2 linked regions of the Asticcacaulis excentricus CB 48 genome follow. The protein of the gene in region 2 interacts with the protein of the main gene of each other region in a pairwise test. Links are inferred from orthologs where the notes say so. Each region holds a gene or a part of one and is shown on either strand. Other genes may lie near its edges.

Region 1 (8,679 bases), 600 kb from region 2 along the record:
GCGAATTCCACGGCTTCCTTATAGGTCTTGACCTCCTTGCCAAGGTCTTCGAGGTCTTTCTTCTTGGTGGCGTCGCTGGTGGCACCGGCCATTGCCTTAATGCTGGTTTCGATCTTACCAAGGTCCTGCACGACCAGGGCGACCTTCTGATCGGCATTGGTGCCAGCGCCCGACGCCTGATCGGTCATGGCGCGGAACAGCTGGCCATTGGCTTCCTTAATGGCCGACTTGATGTCGCCCATGGCCTGAACGGCCGGGAGGCTCTGGGTATTGATGTTTTCGATCGCCTTGCCTTGCGTGTTCATCACGGTTACGGCCCCGAAGGCCAGCGCGACGATCAGCGCAGTAGCGACGGCGGCCGGAGTCATGAACTTCAGCGTGAAGGACAGGTTGGAGATGCTCAGCTTGCCGCCGGCAGATTTCGACTTAGTCATTATGGCCCCTGACAATCTAGTGTCTGCTTTTCCGTTGCGGTGTTTTGAGGGCCGCACGGAGAAATGGTTTTTCTGGGGTCTCGGTGCGTGATCCAACTACAGGCACGACTCACCACGCTTCCGCAAATCCCGGATTGGCAGGTAGGGTGTCAGAACATAGTTGTTGAAACCCTAACATCCGTGATTTTTTTCGTCTTACAATAAAACGGCGGTAACCTTAATGAAAACAGCGCCTAAGGTTGAACCTCGGCGCTGTGATGTCGTTTTTTCGTTCAGAAAATCGCCCGGTTAAGGCTTCGCCGGCGCTGCCGTTTTCACGGCCTGGGTGAGCGTCTGAGCGTCCTCGCCCTTAACTTGTGACGACAGCGCGACGGCCTTTACAGCGCTATCCTTGCTGGCGTCCCGCAGATGGGTGAGGGCGTCAGAGGCCTTGGTCTCCACCGGGGCCGCGGGTAGGGCAGAGGGTTCCGTCGTCTCGTTCACCTGCTCCAGAGTTGGCGCCGCCGAAGGGCGGACCTGATCCGCCGCGGCCAGCATCTGCGCGCCACGGCTGGAGAACTGATAGAAGGCGTGATTACCGATGGTGGCGGTGCGCTGCATCCGCACGGACCAATCGGGCGAGATACCCAGAACGTGGAAATGGGTCGAAGCGCCGACCGACTTCATCACATAACCATCAAGCGCATCTTCGGCGATGGTGCGGGCGCGCTTCCACGCCCAGCTTTCGACGCGGTTGGACATGATGCCGTTGCAGGTGAAGCTGAACTGACAGCCGGTGCGCTTCACCGCGCCCTGATAGACCACATTACAGATGGTCTTGGGGTAGGCGGGGTGACGCACGCGGTTCAGGATGACCTGAGCCACGGCGCGTTGACCGGAATCGGTTTCGCCGCGCGCTTCGTAATAGACGGCCTGAGTCAGGCAATCGAGGTCGGAGGCGGAGCGGTTCTTGAGATCAAAGGGCGAGGCCGGGGCCGTGCGCGACGGCGCGCGCATCAGGCCCAGATCGAGGCTGGCTTTCAGCACCGGTGCGGAGGCGGCTTCGGCCTTGTGCGCGCGGGCCGGGCCGACCAGAGACGCAAACAGGTCGGTGCGCTGACGGTCTTGACGCAGACGCATCGTGGCCACAGGCGAGGTATAGGATTCATGACGCATAACAAGCGCGATGGCGCGGCGGTCCAGATCGTCCTGAAGCGCGGCGACGCTCTTCTGGCCGTCCATGTGGCGCAGACGATCCGCACCATAGGAGTGATCATTCAGGCTCATCAGGCTTTCGGCCTGTTCGCGGATTTGCGCGTCGCGCGTCAGCTTACCGCCTAACCAGGCGGAGCCGAATGCAGCTGTCAGCATGAGGCTGGAGCCGCCCGCGGCGGTCAACAGGCGCATCTGACGGCGCGTAAGAGACAGGTTCAGACCCAAAGGTGTCTTGTCCTCAGTAACGAGAGCGCACCGCGCTCCCTGACAGAGGGCAACCCCACCATACATTCTATAGAATGCATCAGGCCGTTTCACGAGACGAAAACGCAGCCTTCCGGGGGCGCCGGAGCCGACGAAGCACCTAAGCTGGTGTCCGTCGACGGCCCGTCTTATAGCCAGAAATGTGGCAAAAATGTGTTTACGCGCCAATCGCCTAAAAAGAGCATCAGTTCAGAGGGGGAGCATGTGAGAAAATTTCTCACGCAATGCCTATTTTTTATCAAGATGTGCCCCGCAATGACTTTTTATTTTATGAAGTATTGAAGAGATAAGCTTGACCGCTATTTTCTTACGATATTCATGAATGTGCCTTTCGGTTTTGCGATAATTACAATTTAACGAAGGTTACTGACGTTACGCAAAAGTGAAACTGAAATGCTGACATGTATAGAACGGCGTTATCTTAAATTGGTGGTTTCAAGGCACTGGAATCCCGAATGAATCCGCCTCAGGTAGGGTGTCACGAAAACTTGAAGCGCGCCAAACAGCCAATCCGGCCGTGGCGCGCAAAAGCCGCGGGTCGCCCCTTTTCATTTTTTCGCAGGACGCTATGCTGTGTTCATGAACCGTTCTCATCTCGCTCGCCTCATTTTCGAAGATGTTCGCTGTCACGCCGCCGATGTCGGCGCGCAGGACTTCCCGCCCGCTCTGTGGTCGCCGCACCGCCCCGACCGGCCGCAAAAGTCGGAGGGCGGGCGGCGTTTCGTGCTGCATTCGGCCTATGAACCGGCTGGGGACCAGCCAGCGGCCATTGCGGAGCTGGTCGAAGGGGCAAATGCAGCAGAGCGTGACCAGGTGCTTCTCGGCGTCACCGGGTCGGGCAAGACCTTCACCATGGCCAAGGTGATCGAGCAGACGCAGCGACCGGCGTTGATTCTGGCGCATAACAAGACGCTGGCGGCGCAGCTTTATAGTGAGTTCAAGGCCTTCTTTCCGGAAAACGCGGTTGAGTATTTTGTCTCCTACTACGACTACTACCAACCCGAAGCCTACGTGCCGCGTACGGATACTTATATAGAGAAGGACTCGTCGATCAACGAACAGATCGACCGTATGCGCCACGCAGCGACGCGCGCCATCCTTGAGCGCGATGACGTAATCGTGGTGGCGTCGGTGTCGTGCATCTACGGTATCGGTTCGGTCGAAACCTATACGGCGATGACCTTTGAACTGAAAGTGGGGCAGACCATCGACGAGGCGCAGTTACGCGCAGATCTGGTGGCGCTGCAATACAAACGCAATGACGCGGCCTTTGAGCGAGGGACTTTCCGCCGCCGCGGTGACGTCATCGAAATCTTCCCGGCCCACTACGAAGACCGCGCTTGGCGGGTGTCCTTGTTTGGGGATGAGATAGAGGCCTTGACGGAGTTCGACCCGCTGACCGGCAAGAAGACAGCGGACCTAAAAGACCTCAAAGTCTATGCCGCCAGCCACTATGTGACGCCGCGCCCGACGCTACGTCAGGCGATCGACCGCATCAAGGCGGAACTGAAACTGCGGCTGGATCAGCTTCATGCCGAGGGTAAACTGCTAGAGGCGCAACGCCTTGAGCAGCGGACCACTTTTGACCTTGAGATGATGGAAGCCACAGGGGCCTGTGCGGGTATCGAAAACTATTCGCGCTATCTGACCGGACGGGCACCGGGTGAGCCGCCGCCAACCTTCTTTGAATACCTGCCGGAAAATGCTTTGCTGTTTGTCGATGAAAGCCACGTCACCGTGCCGCAGATCGGCGGCATGTATCGCGGAGACTTTGCACGAAAGTCTGTTCTGGCTGAATATGGCTTCCGCCTGCCGTCTTGTATGGATAACCGCCCGCTCAAGTTTGAGGAGTGGGAGGCAATGCGGCCTCAGACCGTCCACGTTTCGGCCACGCCGGGCAATTGGGAGATGGAACAAACGGGCGGCGTGTTTACCGAACAGGTAATCCGCCCGACCGGCCTGATCGACCCGCCGGTCGAAATCCGCCCTGTTTCGACCGGTGGTGCCAATCAGGTCGATGACGTGATTGCTGAGGTGCGCGAAGTCGCGAAGAACGGTTATCGCTCTTTGGTCACGGTGCTGACCAAGAAGATGGCGGAAAACCTGACCGAATATATGCACGAACAGGGTATCCGCGTGCGTTACATGCACTCTGATATCGACACGCTTGAGCGTATCGAAATTATCCGCGACCTGCGCCTTGGCGCGTTTGATGTCCTAGTTGGGATCAACCTGCTGCGCGAAGGCCTCGACATCCCCGAATGTGGCTTTGTGGCCATACTCGATGCCGACAAAGAGGGCTTCCTGCGCTCGGAGACCTCGCTCATTCAGACCATCGGGCGGGCGGCGCGTAACGTCGAAGGCCGTGTCATTCTTTATGCTGACAAGATGACGGGGTCGATGGAACGGGCGCTGGCCGAAACCAGCCGCCGCCGTGAAAAGCAGATGGCCTACAATGCCGAACACGGCATCACGCCGGAAAGCGTTAAGCGCGGTATTTCCGATATTCTGGATAGTCCTTACGAAAAGGCTGACAGGGTACAGGTGCCAGTGGGCGTGGCGGCAAAGGACTCCAAACCCTTCCTGGGTTCCAATTTTCAGGCGACGCTCAAGGACCTGGAGACGCGCATGCGCGAGGCGGCGGGCAATCTGGAGTTCGAAGAAGCGGCTCGCATGCGCGACGAAATCAAGCGTCTTAAGCTGCTCGATCTGGAGTTCGCCAAGGACATGATTGGGGACCCTGCGACATAAGTTTATTGCCAGATCGCTTCTGAAGCGTCTCAATCCTGTACTGAGGATTGTGTGTCACGCCCCTGTTACGAAAATGTGCCAGTTTGAAACGAAACCGGCTGGATTTTCGCGACGAAATGCCTCACTCTGTGGTCCGGCCTGTGCATAACTCTTGGTTGGGTCCCCGTCACGTTTCAATTTGGCTGTGTAACGACATCCGGGGCGCATAGAGAAGAGGTTGGGGTGTGATATGCGTAGAACCAGATTGAATGTGGTGCCACCCTCGGCGAAGGGGGGCGTGATCGAAGCCGAGATGATGGGGGGCATGGGCGAGCCCGCTCATGAGGTCATTAATGTCGTGCCTGTACCGCTAAACAATACGAACAGCCTGCAATCGCTGGTCGATGCGACGATTTCGGCGCGCGAAAGCCGCACCCAGCGCGTGCGTCGCCTTCAGGAAGAGGCCAAGTCGCTGGCACGTGAACAGATTTCCGAGCTGGAAATCCTGATCGATGCGACGGCCAAGATGGCGCATGAAATCGCCGAAGGTGGCGAGGCCTATCCGGTGGGTGCACGTGAACTTAGCCGCCGTTTGGCTGACGAACTGCCGCGCACGCTGCAAACGCTACGCATCGTCGCCAAAAAGAGCCTTTGAACCTGTATTTTGCAGGTCCTGCGGCAATAAGGTTCATAATTCGACTCGCCTGTCTGGGGTTTTACGCTTACATCTGTGACTTCCATTTCGGGACAGGGATGCACAGGACATGGCGGCGTATGTAAAGTCAGGTGTGGTTCTCTCTTGGCTTGCCGTTGTCGGGCTGATGTCTGGCTGTGGCAAAAAAGAACAGCCCCCCGCGCCTGAGCCCACACCAGCCTCGGCTTCTGTGGCCGCACCCCCGGCCAAACCGCAGGAGCCGCTGCCGACGCGTCAGCCCGGCCTGTGGGAAACGACGCTCAGCGAAGAGGGCTCGGAAAGTCAGGCCCAGACCATGCGCATCTGCCTCGACGCGGCCACCGAGAAGGAGTTGGGCATTACCGGCACTGATCTTAATGGCAATCGCTGCCGCAATACGGCGGTTAGCCATCTGGACGACGGTTCGTGGGGCATCCTCGCTGAATGCAACATGGGGTCGGGCGGTAAGATGGAGGTTTCGGGTAGCATCACCGGCGACTATACGCGCGACTACACAATGACGCTGCGGTCTCAGACAACGGGAGCCTCGCTGGCGCATATGAACCGCGTGGTCAACATGACGATTAGATCCAAACGTCTCGGCGCTTGCAAGGCCGATCAGAAGCCCGGCGATGTGACCCTGCCCGGCGGTGACGTCAGCTTCAACCTGTTCGATATGGCTGGCCGTGAGCCGGGCCCGCCCAAATAGGTTAAACCAGCCAGCTCTTGGGATTGGGGATCGGGCGTTTGTGGAAGACGTGGTTGAAGCCCAAAGTGCAACGGCCTACGATCCACAGGAATAGGGCGAAGACGAGGATCAGCACGACACCGCCCAGCACCATGCTCGACATAATCGGTGAAGTCAGCAGCACAACCAGTGGCACGAAGGCCCCGATACCCACCCAGAAGGTCTTTTTCTGAAAGGCATAGTGGGTCTTCAGCCAGTCGGGCGCATCGTCCTGAAACAGGTATATCAGGGTGATGGCTATGACGCCCGAAATCCCGCCGACGATCAGGAAAAACAACAGCAGATAGTTGACGATGGGGATGATCGTCGTGTCGCTGAGTTTGGTGCGGGTGGCGGGCACAGTCATTTTAAATCCGGATCCAGTTCGGGTACCAGAACAAGCACGTCCGTCACGCCTATATCAAGCCCCATCTGCGACAAAAGCGTCGTAATCTGCCCCCGGTGGTGCGTTTGGTGATTGAACACGTGACTCAGCACCAGCCCCAGCGGCTTGGTATGGGCATCGCCATTCACACGTCGATAGGTGACGGGCGTGTCGAGATGGGCCTCGTTTAGGCTCTCGATATAGCTGAGCCAGAGATCATCCATTTCTCTACGCACCGGTGCAAAGGCGCTCAGTTCACTATACAGCGTATCATTCAGGCCCCTGGGCTGCGGCAGGGCCTTGGCGGCCGACAGCGCAGAGCCGGTCGCATGGCCACTCAAACGTCCCATCCAAAGCAAGTCCGCCACGATCAGGTGGTTGAGCGTTCCCCATACCGAGCCGAAAAAGGCTTTCGTATTGGTGTGAAAATCGGCTTCGGGATGCGCCGCCATCAGCTCCAGCAGCTTGGCGTTCATCCACTGGTTATAGTGGGCCATCAGGCTCAGATGCGCCAGATGGTTCATTTGCGCATCACCACCGTGCAGCCTGAACGTTCGGCATCGGCCAGAGCTTCGGGTTTGGAGATGCGGATGCGCACCTCCTCGGCCTGCGGCAGGGCCAGCACAGCCTCTGCCAGGTCCTCAGCCAGGGTTTCGACGAGCTTGATATGACCGCGCGCAATAAGGTCACGTGCCAGATTGCCGACCATTTCGTAGTTCAGCGTGTCTTTCAGGCCCTTGATCAAGTGCAGGCCGATACGGATATCGGCATCGATGATCAGGGGTTGGGTGCGACCGTGCTCGTAGTCGTAGACGCCGATGGCGGCTTCGACCTTCAGGCCTTCGACAAAGACATGGCGGCTGATCAAAGGCATGGGTCGCTCTTTTTCTGCCAGTCTTCGGGTGGCAAGAGGTCGTTGATCGACAAATCGGCTCGATGACACCAGTCGGCCAGACGCGGGCCGTGGATGAGGTCTTCGGGCGTCAGGATGACCGTATTGGTCGGGGTTTCTTCGATTTCAAAGCGCACGCACTCAAAGTCCGGCACTTGAGCGGACAAGATGGCGTTCAGCTTGTGATAGAGGGCTAATGCTACGGCTTCGGTCGTAGGGTCGCCCGGAATGATCAGCAGACGCGGCAGAAGATCGGGCTCATGCGCCTGAAAGAAGCCGATCAGCGGGTCATCGGCGCCAAGTTGAAAGGCGTGATCGAGCGCTTCATCGACGAAGCGATGCCAGTCGCGCTTAAGCGCATCAAAGCTCTGGGCGTAGTTGGATTGGCCCCACTTTACCGTATCCGGCGATTTGGCCTTCAGTGACACGCGCACGAATTCATTATGGCCATGCGGGGTCGCGCACTTCGACGAACGGTCGGCGCGCAACCGGTGAGCCATGGAAAAACGACGGGTGAACTGAATTTGCACAGACAGGGGCCTTCTTTTAAGCCGCAGCTAAAAGCGCAAAAGCCTGCGTGAGTCAAATCACGCGCAGTGTCTGGACGTGATGGCCACAAAAAACACGAAAAGAGTAGAGTCGGAGCGTGCTCACCTGAAGGGCTGTTAGCCTCGTTCTGGGGCGAATTTCAAAGCGCTTCGCCCGAGGCTTTCATACAACGCATTTGGCAACGCATTTGGCAACGCATTTGGCTTTTCGTGTTCTTCGTGGTGAAGACATGCTGCCAAATCTTACCACGCACCGATCTTGGCGTCCTGACGATGGTGGTCCTCTTCGGCCAGCAGGCGGATGGCTTCCAGCGCTGCCATACACCCCATACCGGCCGCCGTGACCGCCTGACGGTAGACGTCGTCCGTTACATCGCCGGCGGCGAAGACGCCCTTGATGGCGGTTTTCGGGGTTCCGGGTTCGACCTTCAGATACCCGCCGGCATTTGTTTCAAGTTGCCCCTGGAACAGTTGTGAAGAGGGCGCGTGGCCGATGGCGACGAAGACACCATCCAGCGGCAGTTCGTGCGTATCGCCCGTATGGACGTTTTTCAGGCGCACACCGGTGACGCTGGCCCCTCCGAATTCATTGGTTTCGCCCAGAATTTCGTCAATGGCGGAGTTCCAAACCGGCTGGATTTTCGGTTCAGCATACATGCGCTCTGCCAGGATCTTTTCCGAGCGCACAGAGTCGCGGCGGTGAATCAGATAGACCTTGGAGGCAAATTTGGTGAGGAACAGGGCCTCTTCGACCGCCGTATTGCCGCCGCCGACCACAGCCACCGTTTTGTTGCGGTAAAAGAACCCATCGCAGGTGGCGCAGGCCGACACG
Region 2 (9,217 bases):
CGGAACGAGTTGGAGCAAACCAGTTCGGCGAGGCCATCGGTCTGGTGTGCGTCGGTCGGCTTGATGCCGCGCATTTCGTGGATAATGACGGGGATGCCGGCCTGAGCCAGTTGCCAGGCGGCTTCGGAACCGGCGAGGCCGCCGCCAATGATGTGTACGGGTTGGACTGTCATGCGGGTCATATAATGAGATCGTATGGCGATGTCACGGTCTCGATGAAAAACATAAGGGAGGTTGTCTTTGCCCTTTTAAAGGGAAAGGATTTGTTTAACAGTGTCCCCTGCTTAGGGTTAACGCTGCGGGTTATCGGGCTTTTGGGGATTTCGACGATGAGTTTCGGCACGGCCTTTCATCTGATCGGTGCGCTGAAGATGGCCGGGCAGAGCCTGCCGCTTTTGTGGCGTAAGGCAGGCCCGGTTCTGGGTGTTCTATTTGTTATCCTGCTGCTGGGGCATCTACCGCACCTTGATGTGTGGCTGCGGCGTGGCCTTATTGTGGTCGGTGTGATTGCGCATACAGCGGCAGCGGGGGCTCTATACCGCGTCGCGCTGTTTGGAGAGCGTTTTGCCGCGGCCGAAGGTCTGGGTTTTGGCGGCTTGCAGTTCGGCCGGGCCGAACGTCGCTTGCTGGGGGCGAGCGCGCTGGTTTTGCTGTTCTGGTCGATCGTGTTTATCGCGGGCGCCGTGGTGCTGGCTCTGTTTATGGGGGCGGCGGGCTTGCCCGAAGATAGCTTTCGCACGCCGCAGGCTTTGCTGCGCACCCTAATCGAAGGCGCCCAACCGCAAGGGGTCGTGGTCGGCATTGCGATCATCGCCGTTCTTCTGACGCTTAGCATCCTGACCGTAAAGCTGTGGCTACACCGCGCCGCTACGGTGGCCGAACATCGGCTGGTGTCGCTCAATGCCCTTAGCCTATCGTCGGGTCAGACCGTCAAGCTGGGCCTCGGTTACGGCTATATCCTGTTACCGTTTATCGTCCTCAGCAGCCTGATGCCGCCAATTGTGGTCGTTGCCGGCCTGCCACTAGGGGGTGTGATCAATCTGGCTCTTGGCGTCGGCGTCTTCATGCCGCTCAGCATCTCTTTTTTGGCTTCCGCCTATAGGCAAATCAGCGCACTTCGCGCTAAGGGATAGGTCGTTCTCTTTCCCCGGTTCCGTGCATGGCCTCGTCCGTTGATTTTGCCTTTGAAGGCTTCCGTATCATCCGTGAGCGGCCCATCCTAATTGCGTGGTGGGGCGCGGTTCTGCTGGTGGCGTTAATCCTTTCGACGGCGCTTTTGATGTCGGTGGCCGGGCCGGAATGGAACGCTCTGATTCAGGGGCAGGTGCCGAACGAGCCGGAAAAGGCAGCTGAGCTGCTCGTGCGTCTGGGACCGGCCTATGTTCTAGCTCTGATGGTCACCCTTGTATTTTCGGCGATTATCACCTGCGCTGTCTATCGGGCTGTGCTTGGCGGACATTCGCCCCAGTTCGGCTTTCTGCGTCTGGGGGCTGATGAGGTGCGTCAGATGGCGCTATCCTTTGTCTTGGCTGTGGTCATTATCGTCGTGACGCTTCTAATTACGGTCGTTCTGGCCATACTGGGTGGCCTACTATCGCTTCTCGTCGGTGCGGTGTCTCAAGCAGTCGCTCCGGTGGTTGGTGTGCTGACGGCCATTGCTGCCATGATTTTCAACATCTGGCTTATGGTGCGGCTGTCTATGGTCAGCGTGCAGAGCTTCGATGAGGGCCATTTCAATCTGACGGGTTCCTTGAAACTGACACAGGGACGTTTCTGGTCCCTGCTGGGCGGCTTTGCCGTAGCATTTCTGATGGCGCTTGTGGTTAGTATGCTGGCGCAGACCGTCTATATGGCGCTGGCGGTGCTGGTTACGGGGCGTGATGTCGCCTCGGTCGAAGACGTGCCACAACCAGACGTTTCGCAGCTGGCCAATCTCATGGAACCGTTGACGGGGGTTTATTTGGCGGTCAATGGGGTGATTGCGCCCCTTACCACGGCGATCATGATTGGAGCGGTCGCCGCGGCTTACCAAACGTTGAAAAATACGCCGAACACCTGATCAACTTCCGACAAGGTGCAAGATGTCGCGGCCTTGTGGCTGCTGAATGGGGCGGGCATTCGGCCCGGTCAGTCGCTGATAGGCGTCTACCTGTTCCGGTGAAATCGATAGCGGCGAGGCATAGACCAGCCAGGTGACTTTTTCCGTGCATGGCGGTGTGGTGAGCGAACCGGAATAGGCATAGAATTCTTCAGTTGCGGGCATCAAATCGCGCGCATTTACCAGTAGGTCGGGTATCAGGGCCGCCGGGCCCGGATCCGTCGGCAACCACGTCCAGATGGGGGCCAGCATCGGATCAGCCACGCCGACATCCGATAGGACACCGATGACCAGAAGGTCGCCCTTGTCATTCTTATGAACAAAGTGGGTTTCGATGGCCGCGCGGTGACCGTCGATGGTGTGTTCGGACGGGGTGTGGAAGTGGAACTGCACCAGCTTATAGCGCACGCCGTCCATCACTACGCCGCCGCCATCGGTGGGGGAGACCTGAATGGCGTGCCCCAGGTTCTGGATCTTGGCCGGGGACGAGGTATAGTCGAGCGTCAGATTCACCGATTTGGGGGCCGCCACGCCGCTGAGATTGATAGGTGACTGACGGGGGCCGGTCTTGCAGGCCTTGTTCTCAGTGCTCAGATCGCCCCAGTGCGCCGGGCCGTCATCCCCTTCATAGCTCCAGTGAGTGACGTCGCCTTTGGCTGCACCGTGACCATCACCGCCGTGGTCCCCGCCCCCATGATCGCCCGTGGCTTCGGCATGAGGATCGCCGTGCTCCGCCTTAGATTTGCTGCAAGCAGACAAGCCCACGCTCATCAGGGCGAAGGCAGCAACCGTAAAAAGCAAAACAGAGCGGCGCATGGGGAACTCGAATCGAGAGTGACGATGTTCGATTCAATGCCGCAACAGGGTTAACGCAGTGTTCACTTTCAGCGGATGTGAAGCCGATTTGCTACGAAAAGCACAAAAGCTCTGAAGAGCAAGCCGGGGTGACTGGCTATACTTTTTGGGACTTTCTCGGCTAATGCAGTGTCATTTCCGCGCCGTATGCCGGGCTAGAATGTCTTTCAGGTATTTGCCGGTCCACGACTTCGGATTGTCTGCCACCTTTTCCGGGCTGCCATAGGCCACGATCTCACCGCCACCGTCGCCGCCTTCCGGGCCAAAGTCGAGCAACCAGTCAGCCGTTTTGATGACGTCCAGATTGTGTTCGATCACAATGGTGGTGTTGCCGTGGTCGGTCAATTCGTGAAGCACCTCCAGCAGCTTTCGTGTATCTTCGAAGTGCAGGCCCGTGGTTGGCTCATCGAGAATATACAAGGTCTTGCCCGTGGCGCGCTTCGACAGCTCTTTCGACAACTTTACGCGCTGCGCCTCGCCGCCCGACAGGGTGGTCGCCTGCTGGCCGATCTTGATATAGCCCAGCCCGACGCGCTTTAGCGTCTCCAGCTTGTCGCGGATGGAAGGCACTGCCTTGAAGGCTTCGGCGCCTTCCTCGACCGTCATGTCCAGCACATCGGCGATGGAATGGCCCTTGAAAACGATCTCCAGAGTCTCGCGATTATAGCGCTTACCCTTGCAAACGTCGCATGTGACATAGACGTCCGGCAGGAAGTGCATCTCGATTTTGATGACGCCGTCGCCCTGACAGGCTTCGCAGCGCCCACCCTTGACGTTGAAGGAGAAGCGGCCCGGCCCATAGCCGCGCGCCTTAGATTCCGGAAGGCCGGCGTACCAGTCGCGGATCGGCCCGAAGGCCCCGGTATAAGTGGCGGGGTTGGAGCGAGGTGTACGGCCGATAGGCGACTGGTCGATCTCTACCACCTTGTCGAAAAACTCAAGCCCCTCAATCTTATCATGAGCGGCAGGATTGGCCGAAGCGTTGTTCAGCCGCCGCGCCGCCGCCTTGTGTAGGGTTTCGAGCGTAAAGGTCGATTTGCCCCCGCCAGATACACCGGTGATGCAGGTCATCACTCCTACCGGGATTTCTCCGGTGACGTTTTTCAGATTGTTGCCGCGCGCCCCGATAACCTTGAGCATCTTTTTCTTGTTGATGGGACGGCGCTCATTGTCTGTATCCTTAGAGAAAAAGAGGGGAATTTCCCGCTTCCCCGTAAGGTATTGCCCAGTCAGCGAGTTGGGATTCGACTTGATATCTTCGGGCGTGCCTTCGGCCACCACCTGCCCGCCGTGCACACCAGCGGCGGGGCCCATGTCGATCACATAGTCGGCGGTGAGGATGGCGTCTTCGTCGTGTTCGACCACCAACACCGAATTGCCCAGATCGCGCAGCCCTTTTAGGCTGTCGAGCAGACGGTCATTGTCGCGCTGATGCAGGCCGATGGAGGGTTCATCCAGCACATAGAGCACGCCGGTCAGGCCGGAACCGATCTGTGACGCCAGACGGATGCGTTGGCTTTCGCCGCCGGACAAGGTGCCGGAATTGCGCGACAGGTTGAGATAGTCGAGCCCCACCGCATTGAGGAAGTTTAGGCGGTCAAGGATTTCTTTCAGGACGCGCCGCGCAATATCCATCTGTTTTTCGCTCAGATGGTTTTGCAGGTCGGCGAACCAGTCGTGCGCCTTCTTGATCGACAGACCGGAGATTTCTGCGATGTCTTTCGCATTGACCTTGACGGCCAAGGCTTCGGGTTTGAGACGCTTTCCGCCGCAGGCCTCGCACGGGGTTTCGGCCTGATAGCGGCTGAGGTCTTCGCGCACCCACGACGAGTCGGTTTCGCGGTAGCGGCGTTCCATGTTGGGGATGACGCCTTCAAACGGCTTGGTCACGTCGTAGCGGCGCGAGCCGTCTTGATAGACGAACTTGATCTTTTCCGAGCCAGATCCCAGCAGTATGACGTCCTGCGCTTCCGGCGTCAAAGCGCGCCATTTGGTGTCCATTTTGAAGTCGTAATGGCCGGACAAGGCCTCAAGCGTCTGCGCGTAAAGGGGCGAGGGGCCCTTCGCCCACGGCGCAATGGCTCCATCCTTGAGGCTCAACGACTCATCGGGCACAATCAACGAGCGGTCGAAAGTCAGTTTGACTCCAAGCCCATCGCAGGTCGGGCAGGCCCCGAATGGATTGTTGAACGAGAACAGGCGCGGTTCGATCTCGGCAATGGTAAAGCCGGAGACCGGGCAGGCGAATTTTTCCGAGAAAATCAGGCGCTTCGGCTCCGTTTCTCCTTCGGCGATATCGGCATATTCGGCAATGGCAAGACCGTCGGCCAGCCGAAGCGCCGTTTCCAGACTGTCAGCCAGACGCTGCATCAGGCCGCTTTTGACCACCACGCGGTCCACCACGACGTCAATATCGTGCTTGTACTTCTTGTCGAGCTTAGGGGCGTCTTCGATGGCGTAATATTGGCCATTGATTTTCAGACGCTGAAAGCCCTGACGCTGAAGATCGGCGATTTCTTTCTTGTACTCGCCTTTGCGCCCGCGCACGAAAGGGGCCAGCAGCAGCAGACGCGTCCCTTCGGGCAAGGCCATGATCTTATCGACCATCTGCGAAATGGTCTGGCTCTCAATGGGCAGGCCAGTGGCGGGGGAATAGGGGACGCCGGTGCGCGCCCAAAGAAGGCGCATATAGTCGTGGATTTCCGTCACCGTGCCGACGGTCGAACGGGGATTTTTGGACGTCGTTTTCTGCTCGATGGAAATAGCCGGCGATAGGCCCTCGATCAAATCCACATCGGGCTTGGACATTAGCTCGAGGAATTGCCGGGCATAGGCCGACAGCGACTCGACGTACCGCCGCTGCCCCTCTGCATAGATCGTGTCGAAGGCAAGTGACGACTTGCCCGATCCCGACAGGCCGGTCAGCACCACGAGTTTGCCGCGCGGGATATCAACATCTACGCCCTTGAGATTATGCTCGCGCGCGCCGCGCACCTTGATGAAGCCCTGCATCAGGTTTGAGCTGCTCATCAGCATATCCTTGTCGTGTCCGCTATCGGCCATTACGCATATCCATCCGGGGAGGCAATTCCACCATATAGGTATAATGGCGGCGTCGAAAAAGTGTCAGCAGAGGTTTGCGGGTTCACTGCCTGATTTGCGGAGGGGGCGCAAGAACGTTTTGCGAACGCTTTTGTAAAAACTGCGACCGTGGCCCGCCTCGTAAAGGTCTGAATGTATCGCTCATCACATCATTCAATGGCGGCACGTGGGGCTAGCGGCGCTGATCGTCGTCGCGGCGCATTTGGTGCTGGCTCTGTTGTTCCTGGTGTCACGGCGCGAGCAAACCAAGGCCTAGGACCCCGTAATTTCCGAGATAGGCTTTGCGCTCCCTGTGCTCAAGCGTAAGGGGCCTGGGCCCGAAAGGCCGGTGTTCCGGAAGCGAAAGACACCTAATCGTCAGGAAACCTCGAAGGCCGTGTCCCTAGAGGTCGCGCTACGGACTACGGTCAGGGGAGAGCCGCCGCCCGAAGCGGCTGATGCGGTGTCGAGTGAGGCCTTGGGAGCTACTTTGCGACACGTACAGGCCTGTCGCCGAGCCTTGGTGGAGGGCAGCATCTTGCCGCCAGACTGTCCGGCGCGCGGCGAGGGGAAAAACCGCCACCTTTCGATCAAACCCGGAGATCAGCCCTATTGGGACGAGCAGATCACCGACAATGCATTCCAGCGTCGCTACAAAGCAAACAGGGCAACACCGAATACTGGCAAAGGGTAAATCGCAGTCGCGAAGACCCGCAAAGACACACTCCGCAGGAGTAATCCGCCGCCTCAATGGCGGCCTGAGCCGAAGGATCTATCAGGAATCATTCCGTTATTTCAATAGGCGTATGTTGGTCAGAGCCCCACCGCTACCGGAAGAGGCGGTAATGGGTTCAAGGTTCCAGGTTGTATTGTTCAGGATCAGCCGGTTCATCACCATCGACAGCTTGTCGCTGCTCATTTTTGATTGCGCATTAAAAGTGACGTTGCGGCTGGGAAGCCAGATCACGCCGTCCATATGGTTGGCTACGGCGTTGTTGAAGATAAAGTCGGTATTGCTCAGACCCGGCTTCTCAAAGAACAGCAGATTTTTGTATGTGCCCGTGTCGGGCGCGGTCAGGTCGGCGGAAATGCCGGAGTTGAACTGGATTTTCGAGGTGTCTTCGAAATAGAAGGTCACGCCCTTGCCCGTCCACGTCCCGCCATTGACGTTCCAGCCGCCGCTGCGGATGACGTACAGGCCGGGAGCAAAGCTGACCGTAGCCGACGAATTGTTGAAGTTGAACCAGCCGCAATAGACACCCGGGGTGAGGCTGACGTTGCTGGTGTTATAGTTGCCATTCGACACCGTGCACGGCGTACTGGCCACGGTCGGGATAAGCGCAGCCCACTGATCGGCAACGGTGGGGCACGATAGGCTCAGGCGATCAACCGTGGTCGAGTTACGAATGACAGTACTGCCTTCGATGCACACCTTCTTGAAGTTCAGGCTGGAGCCCGAATTGAAGATGGCAGCCGGATTGCCTTTGGAGCGCACCTGAATTTCGCAGTTGGGCGCGGTTATTTTGGCGCCGGAATTGACCAACAGCGCTTGACTGCCCGACGGATCAAGCACCTGAATACAGGGGCCCTGGCTGCTGGCCTTGCCGATGGCTGTGGCGGTGACGTTGATCTTTAAGCTGGAAATACCCAGCAGACCCAGCAGGACTGTAGGGCTGTCATATACGGCAGTGCCTGTCAGCGTGGTCTCGTCCGTGACGTATTTGGGGGTTACGCTCATCGAGGCGGGCAGGTTCGATTTGAATATGCGCGTCGCTACGTCACTGCGTTGCACCTGTTCCTGACGAAGCCCGCCGAGCACAGAGGCGTCCATGGCGTCTTGTAATTGCGCTCTCACGGAATAGGCCGCGTGCATATCGACAGCGCCGCCAACAGCTCCCGCAACGGCCACCAAGGACAGGGCAAAGGCTAGCGTTGTGTTGCCGTTTTTATGCGAAACATAGTGACGAAGGCGCGTGACAAGGCGTGCAGACATGGTTCGTTTCCCGACAGTCGCCACCATTGGTAGCGTATCCTTGTGAACACATGCTTAAGCTACAACGAAGAAATGACACCGGTTTCTGAATTTTACGCCTTCAAGCCGTAGTTCAGTGACTGAGGTGCACGATCCCTGATAGAGGCACCCGGGCCGTAGGTCAGGCTGGGTTTGCGCGTTTCGTTCAATGAGTCGGCTATGGCCTTCATCAGGCCTTCGGAGATCGTCTTGGCGGCCTCGACGGCACGGGCATGGCGCTCCGATATGGCCACAAAGGCTTCGGTTGCCTTGCGCAGGCTTTGCTTGTGTGCAGAGCTCACTCCTGTAAGGCGCGACGGATCGGCCTTGAGGCGGGCGCTTTCCTGACGATAAAGAGCCGACAGGCTGCGCGTTTCTTCGACCGACTCGCGGATATCGAGTGGACGGTGCGCCTCGAGCGCCTCGGTTTCATCGGTCAGGCGTTCGGTCAGGCGCTCGGTGAGAACCAGAAGCTGCGCGGCATAGTCATCGGCGTCGCGGGCGGAAATGCTCATGAGTGCGCCTCCTGTAGGGCAAGCAGTTGTTTCTGAACCTGAGCGGAAATACCGACCCCGCCGGATTTTACCACCTGACCGGCCAGGGCGTCGAGATAGACGGAACGAAAAGCCTCTTCACCTTCGCCGCCCCCGAACATGCCGTCTGTGGTCAGGCCTTCAAACATGGGCTTTAGCAGTTGCGAAATGACCATGTTTTCGAAGTCCGTGCCGACGGCCTTCGGATCGCGCGCCTTGGTCGCAGACACGGACAGGGGTTTGAAGTCCAAAGTGGTAGAGAGATTGGTGTCCATAGCGCTCATCGGATTACATAACCTCGATGTCGGCTTGTAAGGCCCCGGAAGCCTTGATGGTTTGCAGAATGGAGATCATATCGCGCGGGCTGACACCCAGAGCGTTCAAACCATTGACCAGGTCCGTTAGTGAGGTCGTTTCCTGAAGCTCAAACAAGCGTTTGCCTTTTTCTTCCTCAACACTGACCGAACTGTCTGGCACGGCTGTCGTCTGGCCTTGCGAGAAGGGAGCTGGTTGGCTCACGAACGGGCGCTCATCAACACGGATGGTCAGATTGCCTTGCGCAATGGCGACGCGCGACACGCGGACATTTTCACCGATGACGATGACACCATTGACCTCATCGATCACCACCTTGGCCGG

What was found.
Region 1: the proteins of uvrA (region 2) and uvrB interact in binary tests that used the Escherichia coli proteins (3 or more experiments, as listed by UniProt). The link is inferred for Asticcacaulis excentricus CB 48 from one-to-one orthologs.

The regions. Positions count from the first base shown.
Region 1 is NC_014816.1:710,484-719,162, forward strand. Bases 2,119-5,057 are described here. They hold uvrB (excinuclease ABC subunit UvrB), read left to right. Parts: upstream 2,119-2,471; coding sequence 2,472-4,643; downstream 4,644-5,057. Other genes in these bases: ASTEX_RS20800 (hypothetical protein), read left to right, coding at 4,873-5,057. In the rest of the region: ASTEX_RS03310 (methyl-accepting chemotaxis protein), read right to left, coding at 1-434; ASTEX_RS20795 (cell wall hydrolase), read right to left, coding at 723-1,820; more of ASTEX_RS20800, read left to right, coding at 5,058-5,277; ASTEX_RS03330 (DUF3617 domain-containing protein), read left to right, coding at 5,387-6,004; ASTEX_RS03335 (DUF4870 family protein), read right to left, coding at 6,006-6,389; ASTEX_RS03340 (DinB family protein), read right to left, coding at 6,386-6,931; folB (dihydroneopterin aldolase), read right to left, coding at 6,928-7,281; ASTEX_RS03350 (6-pyruvoyl trahydropterin synthase family protein), read right to left, coding at 7,272-7,829; trxB (thioredoxin-disulfide reductase), read right to left, coding at 8,091-8,679. UniProt on the Escherichia coli protein: The UvrABC repair system catalyzes the recognition and processing of DNA lesions. A damage recognition complex composed of 2 UvrA and 2 UvrB subunits scans DNA for abnormalities.
Region 2 is NC_014816.1:1,312,650-1,321,866, forward strand. The notes cover bases 2,886-6,362. They hold uvrA (excinuclease ABC subunit UvrA), read right to left. Parts: upstream 5,966-6,362; coding sequence 3,086-5,965; downstream 2,886-3,085. Other genes in these bases: ASTEX_RS06185 (carbonic anhydrase), read right to left, coding at 2,886-2,914. Also shown: methylenetetrahydrofolate--tRNA-(uracil(54)-C(5))-methyltransferase (FADH(2)-oxidizing) TrmFO, read right to left, coding at 1-182; ASTEX_RS06175 (hypothetical protein), read left to right, coding at 330-1,133; ASTEX_RS06180 (hypothetical protein), read left to right, coding at 1,160-2,059; more of ASTEX_RS06185, read right to left, coding at 2,060-2,885; ASTEX_RS06195 (pilus assembly protein TadG-related protein), read right to left, coding at 6,825-8,027; ASTEX_RS06200 (hypothetical protein), read right to left, coding at 8,120-8,560; ASTEX_RS06205 (rod-binding protein), read right to left, coding at 8,557-8,853; ASTEX_RS06210 (flagellar basal body P-ring protein FlgI), read right to left, coding at 8,867-9,217. UniProt on the Escherichia coli protein: The UvrABC repair system catalyzes the recognition and processing of DNA lesions. UvrA is an ATPase and a DNA-binding protein. A damage recognition complex composed of 2 UvrA and 2 UvrB subunits scans DNA for abnormalities.